One region of the Micromonospora sp. DT231 genome, then DNA from elsewhere that is predicted to be linked to it. Evidence: riboswitches for the same ligand, from Rfam matches in the RefSeq annotation. Region 1 holds a riboswitch; each other region holds the start of a gene.
What was found. A riboswitch is a leader RNA that binds a small molecule or an ion and turns the genes downstream of it on or off. The one in region 1 is predicted to bind cyclic di-AMP.

Region 2: another riboswitch for cyclic di-AMP. It lies ahead of ACPXBU_RS33685 (coiled-coil domain-containing protein); the one in region 1 lies ahead of ACPXBU_RS31140 (coiled-coil domain-containing protein).
Region 3: another riboswitch for cyclic di-AMP. It lies ahead of ACPXBU_RS06230 (NlpC/P60 family protein); the one in region 1 lies ahead of ACPXBU_RS31140 (coiled-coil domain-containing protein).

The regions. Positions count from the first base shown of each region.
Region 1 is NZ_JBNCNO010000017.1:80,343-84,269, reverse strand. Features, by position in the region: gene ACPXBU_RS31150 (HelD family protein) at 1-586, shown strand, start outside; gene ACPXBU_RS31145 (cation diffusion facilitator family transporter) at 691-1,608, shown strand; cyclic di-AMP (ydaO/yuaA leader) riboswitch at 1,720-1,851, shown strand; gene ACPXBU_RS31140 (coiled-coil domain-containing protein) at 1,857-2,924, shown strand; gene ACPXBU_RS31135 (hypothetical protein) at 3,247-3,747, shown strand.
Region 2 is NZ_JBNCNO010000021.1:49,227-53,153, reverse strand. Features, by position in the region: gene ACPXBU_RS33700 (heavy-metal-associated domain-containing protein) at 1-47, opposite strand, end outside; gene ACPXBU_RS33695 (metal-sensitive transcriptional regulator) at 144-440, shown strand; gene ACPXBU_RS33690 (YibE/F family protein) at 642-2,015, shown strand; cyclic di-AMP (ydaO/yuaA leader) riboswitch at 2,182-2,312, shown strand; gene ACPXBU_RS33685 (coiled-coil domain-containing protein) at 2,317-3,336, shown strand; gene ACPXBU_RS33680 (carbonic anhydrase) at 3,401-3,927, opposite strand, start outside.
Region 3 is NZ_JBNCNO010000002.1:307,991-311,917, reverse strand. Features, by position in the region: gene ACPXBU_RS06240 (pyridoxamine 5'-phosphate oxidase family protein) at 1-534, opposite strand, end outside; gene dcd (dCTP deaminase) at 634-1,212, shown strand; gene ACPXBU_RS06230 (NlpC/P60 family protein) at 1,275-2,261, opposite strand; cyclic di-AMP (ydaO/yuaA leader) riboswitch at 2,329-2,464, opposite strand; gene ACPXBU_RS06225 (N-acetylmuramoyl-L-alanine amidase) at 2,700-3,927, shown strand, end outside.

The DNA.
Region 1 (3,927 bases):
GCAGTGGCGGATGGTCGGACGGCGAGGCCGCCTGGCCTCCTGGACGGTGGTGGGTGACCCCGCGCAGACCGCGTGGACGGGTGATCCGGAGGAGCTGAACCAGGCCCGGGACCAGGCGCTGGGCCGGCGTAAGCGACACGACTTCACCCTCACCACCAACTACCGCAACTCGTCGGAGATCTTCGCGGTGGCGGCGGCGGAGATCCGCCGGCTCTACCCCGACCTGCCGCTGCCGACCGCCGTACGCTCCACCGGGGTCGATCCGGTCGAGCTGGTGGTGCCCGCGACCGGGTTGGAGACCGCCGTCGTGAAGGCGGCCGCCGGACTCCTGGCCGAGGTGGAGGGCACGGTCGGCGTGATCACGCCGGTCCCCCGCCGCGACGAGGTCGCCGGCTGGCTCGACGCGCTCGGCGCGCCGCGCCTCCAGGTGGTGACCAGCCTGGAGGCCAAGGGCATGGAGTACGACGGTGTCGTGCTTGTCGCCCCGAGCGAGATCCGGGCGGATCCGGGTGCCGGGGTACGCACTCTCTACGTGGCGCTCTCCCGGGCCACGCAACGACTCACCACGATCGATCCGACCGGCTGATCCGGGGCATCGCCCGCGGACCAGCGGCCTACGCCACACTTGCATACATAGCGATGTGAGCATACATTTGACCCGGCCCCAACCGGCGGCGGAAGGTGGATCTCGTGGGCGCAGGTCATGACCACCACCATGGGTCGGTCGCCAATGCCGCACACCAGCACAGGGGCCGGCTCTGGGCGGCGTTCGGGCTGCTCGCCACCCTGATGGTGGTCGAGGCGGTGGCCGCCCTGCGCACCGGCTCACTCGCCCTGCTCTCCGACGCCGGGCACATGTTCACCGACGTGCTCGGCATCGGGATGGCGCTCGCCGCGATCACCGCGACCCGGCGGGCCACCACCGACCCGCAGCGCACCTTCGGGCTCTACCGACTCGAGGTGCTCGCCGCGCTCGCCAACGCCGTCCTGCTCTCCGGCGTCGCGATCTACGTGGTGATCGAGGCGATCCGCCGCTTCGGCGACCCGCACCAGGTCATCGCCGGCCCGATGCTCGCGGTGGCCGTGCTCGGCCTACTCGCGAACGTCGCCGCCTTCGCCCTGCTCCGCGCCGGAGCCCGGGAGAGCATCAACCTGCAGGGGGCCTACCTGGAGGTGCTCGGCGACCTGCTCGGCTCACTCGGCGTGATCGGCGCGGCGCTGCTCATCACTGTCACCGACTGGTGGTGGGCCGACCCACTCGTCGCGGTCGCCATCGGCGCGTTCATCCTGCCGCGCACCTGGCGGCTGGCCCGCGCCGCCGTCCGGATCCTTGTGCAGGCCGCCCCGGAACACCTCCAGGTGACCGCCGTGCACGACCGGTTGGCCGCGGTCCCCGGGGTGGTCGAGGTGCACGACCTGCACGTCTGGACGCTCACCTCGGGCATGGAGGTGGCCTCGGCGCACCTGACCATGGCACCCGGCGCCGAGGTCGGCACGGTGCTCACCGCGGCGCGTACCGCCCTGCACGACGACTTCCGGATCGAGCACGCGACGTTGCAGATCGAGCCCGGCGCCGCCCCCGGCGCCTGCGGCTCGATCGAGTGGTGACAGCATTCTCGTGACGACGCACGCACCGTCTGTCACATCGGCTGCAGCAGCCCCACCGGCACCGGTAGGCTCGGTCCCGGCCTCCACCAGGCGGCGCCCTCCAGGCGCCGGTGGCGGTCGCCGCCTAATCGCCCAACCGGGCGAACCGGGGAACCACGTTCCTGGGGTGCATCCGCGTCAGCGGTAGGGATCTTCCGTCCCGAACCCGTCAGCTAACCCGGTCGGCGGCTGACGGAAGGACATGCGCAGTGGCACCAGCACGACCACCCGCCGCCCGACTGGCGGCCCTGATCGTCGCGATGATCGCCCTCGGCGTCGCGCTCCCGGCCGGCACCGCCTCGGCCGCTCCCCCGACCGGCCTGCGGGCCGCCGCCGCACCCGACTCCGACGAGGAGGGCGGCACCCCCTCGCTACGCGCCCAACTCGAGGCCGCCAGCAAGGGCTACCTGGACGCGAAACGCGCTCTGGACACCTCCGTCAAACGGCAGCAGCAGCTCGCCACGCAGCTGAAGGAGATCGAGGTCGAGCTTGCCCAGCGCGACGGCAAGGTCGGCCAGATCGCCGGCGTGGCGTACCGCACCGGACGGCTCGGCGTGGTGTCGGCCCTGCTCAACAGCAGCAGCCCGGAGGGCTTCATGGACCGGGCCGCCGCGCTGGACGCGGTGGCCGCCAACGAGGACCGGGTGCTGCGCGACCTGCTCGCCACCAAGGACCAGGCCAGTCGCACCCGGGCCGCCCTGAACGGCGAGATCGTCGAACAACGCAAGCAGGTCACGGTGATGGCCAAGCGCAAGGACCAGGCCGAACGGGCCCTGACCGTGGCCAACACCCCCAAGCCGAAGACCACCGCCGACACCGGCTCCAACCGGGGCACCTCCAGCGCCAACGCGAAGGCGGCGCCGCGCAACTCCGACGGCTCGTGGCCATCCGAGTCGTGCAGCGTCAACGACCCCACGCCCGCCAGCGGCTGCATCACCCCGCGCACCCTGCACGCGCTCAACCAGGCCAAGGCCGCGGGCTTCACCAGGTACGTCTCCTGTCACCGCCCCAGCGGCTCCGGTGAACACCCCAAGGGCCGGGCCTGCGACTTCGCCGCGCAGGCGAGCGGCTTCGGCGGCAACGCCACCGGCGGCGACAAGACGTACGGCAACAACCTGGCCGCGTACTTCATCCGCAACGCCGACCAGCTCGCCGTGCTGTACGTGATCTGGTACCGGCAGATCTGGCTGCCCAGCAGCGGGTGGAAGTCGTACAGCGGCGCGGGTGGCACCCCCTCCACCGACCACACCAACCACGTGCACCTGTCGGTCTACTGACCCACCCGACGGGTGGCCCGGCCCGAGCCGGGGTTGATCCACGCGCGATCGCCGACTCCGGGGTATCCGGACCACGGGTTACCCCGGAGTCGGCGATGTCGTGTTGATCGTGGCGTCGGGTGACGTCGTCGCCCGGGTGGGCTGTCGCCGGGCGGGCTGTCGCCAGGCGGGCTGTCGCCAGGCGGGCTGTCGCCAGGCGGGCTACGTCGCCGGGCGGGCGGTTGCCGGGCGGCCTGCCGCAGGCGGGCTACGTTGCCGGGCGTACCGCTGATGTCGTCGGCGGTCGGACGACCCGGCGCGGCTCGGCGGGCAGCATCGCGGTATGCGTCGGATTTCTCCCACCGCCCGCAAGGGGCTCCTCACCCTGCACCTGGTCACCTCGCTCGGCTGGCTCGGCGCCGACCTGGTGCTCCTCACCCTCGGCATCGCCGTGCAGCGTGGCGCCGACCCGGCGGTGGTCTACCCGGTCACGGCGTTGGTCGGCACGGTGCTGTTCGCGCCGCTGAGCGTTGTGGTCTGGCTGATCGGGCTCGCCAGCGCGCTGCTCACCCCGTGGGGCCTGTGGCGCTACCGCTGGGTGCTGGCCAAGCTCGTGCTCACGACGGTGATGGTCGGGCTGGTGCTGTTCCTGCTCACGCCGAATCTGCGGCACGCCGGTGCGGTTGGCGCCGCCCTCCCCGCCCGGGACCGCGTCGACCTGGTGATCGCACCCGCGGTGTCGACGAGCCTGATGATCATCGCGACGGTGCTGTCCACGTACAAGCCGTGGGGCCGACGCCCCGTCGCCCAACCCGCCCGAGCGGGGCTCGGCCGCACCCCATGACCGCGCCGCCGCGACCGCCCCCCGGGCGACCGGGCCGCCGCGACCGGGCCGCCACCACGAGATCCTGGACAACACCGTTGCGTTAAGGCTGTGGTGCCCCCGACAGGTCAACCCGCTGCTGCCCAACGGCTTGTAAACCAAGACGTGTCGAGCAGGATAATCGCGTCGATCTTGCACTTC
Region 2 (3,927 bases), on a different contig from region 1:
CAGTGCCCGCAGGTCATGCCCTGCACCTGGAACGTCGTGTTGACCATCGGATCGTCTCCCTCTGCGTACCGGTACCCGGTGGGGGTATCCCCCTCGGAAGTGCACCGTACCATACCCCCAGGGGGTAGGCTATCCTGGTCGGCATGAGCGCACCCACCCCGATCCGCGGGTACACCGCCAGCAAGGACCAGCTGCTCGCGCGGCTCCGCCGAGTCGAGGGGCAGGTCCGCGGCATCGAGAAGATGGTCGACGACGACCGCTACTGCATCGACGTGCTCACCCAGATCTCCGCGATCCAGGCCGCGCTCGACAAGGTGGCGCTGGGGCTGCTCGACGGGCACGCCCGGCACTGCATGCACGAGGGTGCGGCCGAGGGACGGGCCGACGAGATGGCCACCGAGATGATGGCGGCGGTCGGCCGGCTGATGAAGCGCGGCTGACGCAGCGCGGCAGATACAGCGCGGGTGCCGGCACCGCGGCGAGGGGCCGACTTCCGGGCAACCAGGGCCGGGCACTGACCGTCCGTGATCGCGTGGTCGTCGGTTCGCGATCCGCCGCGCCCCGCGCCGCCTTTCGGTGACGACACTGAACCGCGCGGCCCGCCGGCACGTATCCCGCACCGGATCGTTGGGAGTCTCGACTTGGGTTCCGACCACGCCCGCCCCGCTCCGTCCGCCCCACCCCGGGTGCGACGGATCCTCGTCATGACCGTGGTGCCCCTCTTCGTCGCCACAGTGGTCGCCGCGGCGCTGCTCTGGCCGCGCGGAGGAGCACCGCGGACCGACGGCGGAGCGGACGTGCCGCGCTACGCCGGCACGGTGACAAGGGTGGTGACCGAACCGTGCCCGCCGCTGCCGTCGAGCCCGGAGGGCACACCCAGGGTCGGCAACGGGCCGTGCGGCACCGTCGACGTCCGGGTGGACGACGGACCGGCCGCCGGCCAACAGGTGAGCACACCGGTGCCCGACGGCCCGGGCGCGCCACGGGTCGACGTCGGCGACGAGGTCGTCCTTGTCGAGTTGACCGACCCGACCGATCCCACGCTCAGTAACTGGAACATCGCCGAGCACCAGCGCGGCACCCCACTTGTGTGGTTGGCGGTGGTCTTCGCCGCCGCGATCGTCGCGTTCGGCCGGTGGCGGGGGCTGGCCGCGCTCGCCGGGTTGGCGGCCAGCTTCGCCATCCTGCTCACCTTCGTGCTGCCGGGCATCGGCGCCGGCCGGTCACCTCTCCTGGTGGCGGTGGTCGGCGCCGCCCTGATCATGTTCGTGGTGCTCTATCTGACCCACGGCGTCACCGCGCAGACCTCGGTCGCGGTGCTCGGCACCCTGGGCAGCCTGGTGCTGACCGGCGCGCTCGCCACCATCGCCACCGGGGCAACGCACCTCACCGGCTTCGGCAGCGAGGACGCGACGACTCTGTCGATGTTCCAGGGTGACGTGGACCTGCACGGCCTGCTGCTCGCCGGGATCATCATCGGGTCGCTCGGGGTGCTCGACGACGTGACGGTCACCCAGGCGGCCACCGTCACCGAGCTGGCGAACGCCAATCCCGGGCTGACCCGCAGGCAGCTCTACCGTGCGGCGACACGTGTCGGCCGGGCGCACATCGCCTCCACCGTCAACACGATCGTGCTGGCGTACGCGGGCGCGTCGCTGCCCCTGCTGCTCCTGCTCACCGCCGACGCGCGGCCGATCGGGCAGCTCCTCACCAGCGAGTTCCTCGCGCAGGAGATCGTCCGCAGCGCGGTCGCGACACTCGGGCTGATCGCCGCCGTGCCGCTGACCACCGGACTGGCCGCGATCGTGACCGCGGCCGGGCGCGCCGACACCACGCCGCCCGTCGATGCCACCCGGTCGCGCCCCCGGGCGGACGACCGGGCGGAGGCGCTGGCCGCCCTCAACGCGCCGCGATCGCGGCAACCCGACGAGCCGGACCAGACGCGGACCCGGCGCCCATCCACCGCCACCGACGGGTGGCCGGAGTCGAACAGGAGCACGGATACGGCATGGTGACACTCCTCAGCGTGACCAGATCGGGTCCCCCACCTGAGAACCGCGTCACTGGTTACCCACCGCTATGGCGAAATGACACTTTTGGTCGGCATCCAGGCGTAGCTCACCCAGTCGACTCTCGGGTAACCTCGCTGCCGGTTACCGATGAAGGCGCGAAGCGGCGCCTGCGGTGCCACCGCCCAATCGCCAACCGGCGAGCCGGGGACCCAGGTGTGTGGGGTGAATCCGCGTCAGCGGTAGGGGCCACTTCCGCCCCGAACCCGTCAGCTAACCCGGTCGGCGGTCGACGGAAGGGAACATTGTGACGGCACCCCTACGCCGCTGGATGACACCCGTGGTGGCCGTGATCGCCGCACTGACCGTGCTCGCCGGGCCCCTCCCGGCCCACGCCGCCCCGACGACCCCCACGCCGTCCGGGCACGAGGAGGACGGCGAGCCCCAGCTGCTCAACGACGTCATCGAGCAGGCCAACCGCGACTACTCCGCCGCCAAGTCCAGACTGGACAAGTCCAAGAAGCGGCAGCTCGAGTTGGCGCTTGAGGTGGACCGGGCCAAGGCCGACCTGGACGCGCTGGCGCCACAGGTCGGGGAGATCGCCGCCCAGTCGTACCGGACCGGTCGGATCGGCGCGCTGGCGATGCTGCTCGAAAGCGACGCTCCGGACACGTTCGTCCAACGTGCCGCGATGCTCGACGAGATCAACATGGTGAACGAGAACAAGCTCGCCGAGGTCAACGCGGTGAAGTCCCGCGCCGAGCAGGCCAAGCTGCTCCTCGACACCGAGGTCCGCGAGCAACAGAAGCAGACCGCCGTGATGGCCAAGCGGAAGACCGAGGCCGACAAGGCGCTCTCCCTGGTCGGCGGCAAGGGCTTCACCGGCGGCCTGGTGGACGCCACCTCGAAGGTCGCCAAGATCGGGCCGGGCCGCACCGCCGACGGTGACTGGAAGGCACAGTCCTGCAGCGAGAACGACCCGACCACGTCCGGCTGCATCACGCCACGCACGCTGCACGCGTACAAGGAGGTCAAGGCGGCCGGCTTCAACCGGTTCGTCGGCTGCTACCGCTCCGGCGGGCCGTGGGAGCACCCGAAGGGCCGCGCCTGCGACTGGTCGCTGCAGAAGAGCGGCTTCGCCCCGTGGCACAACAACGACACCCGGATGTACGGCAACAACGTCGCCGCCTTCCTCATCCGTAACGCCGACCGGCTCGGCATCTACTACGTGATCTGGAACCGGCAGATCTGGTTCCCGGCGAGCGGCTGGAAGTCGTACAGCGGGCCGTCGAACCACACCGACCACGTGCACATGTCGCTGCTCTGACCCACCGGATCCTTCGTCGAGGGCCGCTCCGCACCACGCGGGGCGGCCCTCGACGTGTCAGCCCCTAGGCGGCCGTGGCCGGGTCGGCCGACCCGGTCGGCACGTCGAGCGACGCGAAGCCGGCCGGGACGGCCGCCACCGGGCGTACGACTCCGGCGGCGAGGCGGTACGACACGCCCACCACCGCGCACCGCCCCTGCGCCACCTCGTCGGCCAGCACGGGCGACTGCCGGAGCAGCGTCTCGACGGTCTGCGCGATGTGGATGTCGACGATGCCGTCGATGTCGTGCACACCCTCGGCCTCGGCCCTGCGCAGACTGGGCAGCACGGCATCGACCACCGCGCCCAGGTGCCCGGGAGGTTGGGTGCCCGTCGCGGAGGACTCCCGCGCCGCCTGCACCGCCCCGCACGAGTCGTGGCCGAGCACCACCACGAGCGGGGTGCCGAGGACCGTCACCGCGTACTCCACGCTGCCGAGCACCTCCGGACCGGCGGTGTGCCCGGCCGTGCGGACCACGAACAGGTCACCGAGCCCCCGGTCAAAGATGATCTCGGCGGCCAGACGGGAGTCGGAGCAGCCGACGATCACCG
Region 3 (3,927 bases), on a different contig from region 1:
GCTGCGGCGGGTCGGGCGGGTCTGCGGCACGGCGAGCGGCGCGGCAGCCACCGCCGAGGGGGCCCGCGGGTCGAGCCAGACCCGGACGGCCGGCCGGGCCGGGGCGAGGCCCGGGATGCCCGCGATGTGCTGCTCGCGGCGAGTCAACATCGCCACGTCGACGGTGAACTCGAACAGTTGCCAGTCGACCTGTGGCTCCGCGCGGGCGCCCTGCGCCAACCGGGCGATGCGCACCGGATCGGTCACCGGGCGGGCACGCCCCGCCACGTACGCCTCGTCGTCGCTCTCCTCCGGGGGGAACGAGTGCAGCGCGTAGCGGCCGTCGCGTTCGAGGTCACGGCGCTTCGGGGAGTCGATGATGAAGCAGAACAGACCCTCGTCGGTGATGACCGGGGAGACCGGATGGACCCGGGGCCCGCCGTCGGCACGGACCGTGGCCAGGTAGCCGAAGCCCGGCCCGTACTGCTGGAGGAGAACGCGGATCCCGTCGGCGAGTCGGGGCTCGTCGGCGGCGAATTCGGACCAGGAAGCCATGCGAGCATTCTATCGAACAAATGTACGAGTAGCGACCTCGACGCGCTGGTCACCGGCACCGAATCCGGTGGGTTTTCGGGCCGCCGCTATGGTGGTCCGATGCTGCTCTCCGACCGCGACCTGGTCTCCGAGATCAAGGCCGGCACGCTGGGCCTGGAGCCGTTCGAGCCCACCCTGGTCCAACCCTCAAGCATCGACGTGCGGCTGGACCGGCTGTTCCGGGTCTTCAACAACCACCTTTACACACACATCGACCCGGCGATGCAGCAGGACGACCTGACGTCGGCGGTCGAGGTGCCCGACGGGGAGCCGTTCGTGCTGCACCCCGGGGAGTTCGTGCTCGCCTCGACGCTCGAGGTCATCTCGCTCGGTGACCAACTCGCCGGCCGGCTGGAGGGCAAGAGTTCACTGGGGCGGCTCGGGCTGCTCACGCACTCCACCGCCGGCTTCATCGACCCCGGCTTCTCCGGGCACGTCACGCTCGAACTCTCGAACGTGGCGAACCTGCCCATCACCCTCTGGCCGGGCATGAAGATCGGGCAGCTCTGCATCTTCCGGCTCTCCTCGCCAGCCGAGCACCCGTACGGCTCGGCGGTCTACGGCTCGCGATACCAGGGGCAGCGGGGGCCGACGCCGAGCCGCGCCTGGCAGCACTGGCGCACCTGGCCCACCCGCTGAACCGCTGACGACGAGGGCCCGCCGCGACGAATCGCGACGGGCCCTTCGATCAGCACGATCGATCAGCCTGGACGGCCGTAGCTGTGGACCTGACCGTCGTCGGCCCTCTTCATCTTGACCGGTTCGCCGGCCTGCGAGGCGTGCACCACCCAGCCGCCACCGACGTACATCCCGACGTGGTGGATGTCGCTGTAGTAGAAGACCAGGTCGCCAGGTCGCAGGTCGGCCTTGCTGACGTTCTTGGTGACGCGGCTCTGGGCTGCGGCGTTGTGCGGCAGTGACACCCCGGCCTTCGCCCAGGCGGCGAGCATGAGTCCGGAGCAGTCGTACGAGTTCGGACCCTCGGCACCCCAGACGTAGGGCTTGCCGATCTGCGCGCAGGCGAACTTGACCGCGGTGCCGGCGGCGCCACCGGGATAGCTGCCGGGGCAGGGCGCGGGGCGCAACGGACCGCCGCCACCGCTGCCGTACACCTTGAGGCGCAGCTTCTGCAGCTTGTCGATCTCCTCGTTGATCTGCTTCTTCTTCGCCGCCAGCTGGGCCTCGGTACGGGTCAGCTGGGCCACCATCTCGTCGAGCGGCGCCTTCTGCCCGGCCAACTCGTCGCGCAGGTCGGCCACCTCGCGGACGTCCTGCTGCTGGTTGTGCGCGAAGCGGTCGAGCAGTTCGAGCTGACCGACCACCTCACTGGGTGACCGGCTGCCCAGCACCGCGTTGACGGTCAGCACGTTCTCACCCTTGTACGCGCGCACGGCCAGGGCACTGACCTTGTCCATCGCGGCGTCGACCTGGCGCTCCAGCGGGGCGATCCGGGCGGCCAGCGCCTGGGCCTGCTTGCGCTTGGCGGCGAGGTCGGTCCGGGTGGCGTTGTGCTGTTCGATGATCGGTTCGAGTTTGTTCCAGTCGGCGTCGATCTGGCGCTCGATCTCGGCGACGGACGGGTCGGCGTGGGCCGCCGTAGCGCTGCCGGTCAGGACGACGGCGACGCCGGCCAGTGCGGCGAGCGCGGTGGTGAAGCGGGACCAGCGTGGGCGCGGCGCAATCGACATCGGGCCGGCTGTTGCCGACCGCTCGGACGACGGCCGCGGGGCATGGAGTGCCACCGGGGTTCCGTACTCCTTCTTCCTGACCGCCTACCGGGTTAGCTGACGGGTTCGGGCGGGAAGTCGGCGCCCTACCGCAGTGGCTGCGGATTCACCCCGGGGGACATGGGTCCCCGGTTCGTTCGGAAACGACTCGGCGGTGTCGGTCCGTTACCGCCCGGGCTGGACGGAGCTGCTATCGGGCCGACGAATGACCAGAGTAGAGACGCTTGTTACCGCTCCGCAACCCGTGCGGCCGTGACACTCCGTACCGATCGGAGAGGATCACCGACCCGTACGTGAAGATTTATTTCCTGGCAGGTCGACACATGGAAAGGTATTGACGCGGACTCCCGGCCGGCGCGAGGGTGGCGTCATCCACACCCGCGAAATCTAGGGGGTTCGATGCACCATCCAACCCTGCTGCCCGGCCGGCGTGCGCTGCTCGCCGTCGCCGTGCTCGCCGCCGCGACCGCGGTCGGAGCACCCGCCCACGCCGCCGCACCCACCGTCGACCGCCAGCAGCGGTACGCCGCCGCGGCCGCCGAGTACGGCGTACCGACCGACGTGCTGCTCGGCGTCTCCTACCTGGAGTCCCGCTGGGACAGCAACGCCGGCACACCCAGCACCAGCGGCGGCTACGGCCCCATGCACCTGACCGACGCCCGACACGTGACCGCTCTGCCCGTGCGTGGTCACCACGACACCGGCGCCGAGGACCCGCGCGGCGACGACTCCCGTACCGCGCTGGCACCCGTACCCCGGACGGCCCAGGACCCGGCGCCACCCGCCGCCGCGTCGCAGACCGTGGATGCCGCCGCCGCGCTGACCGGCGCGACTCCCGACGCGCTGCGCACCGACGCCGACGTCAACATCCGGGGCGGGGCCGCACTCCTGGCCTCGTACCAGCGGGAGTTGGGCGCCCCGGTCGGTGCCGGCACCGACCCGGCCACCTGGTACGGCGCGGTGGCCCGCTACGCCGGCGCGGACAGCGCGGACGCCGCGGCGGCCTTCGCCGACGAGGTCTTCACCACCATCGGCGCCGGCGCGTCGCGGGTGACCGACGTCGGCGAGCGGATCACGCTGCCGGCCCGCGCGATCCGCCCGCAGCGCTCCTGGCTGGACCGGCTGGGTCTGCGCCGGCTCGACCGCCCGGACGGCCTGGAATGCCCCCGCACCATCTCCTGCGAGTGGATCCCGGCGCCCTACGCGGCGTTCGGCGACGGTGACTACGGCAACCACGACCTGTCCGACCGTCCCGACCGGCAGAAGATCGAGTACATCGTCATCCACGACACCGAGGGGAGCTGGGCCACCACCCTGCGGCTCGTGCAGGATCCGACGTACGTGAGCTGGCACTACACGCTGCGCTCGGTGGACGGGCACGTCGCCCAGCACGTCCGCACCAAGGATGTCGCCTGGCACGCCGGCAACTGGTACGTCAACGCCAAGGCGGTGGGGCTGGAGCACGAGGGCTACGCGGCGCAGGGCACCTGGTACACCGAGGCGATGTACCGGACCTCGGCGAAGCTGGTGCGGCACCTCGCGCTGCGGCTGGGCGTCCCGCTGGACCGCCAGCACATCATCGGCCACGACAACGTGCCCGGCACCGTCGCCGCGAACGTCCGTGGGA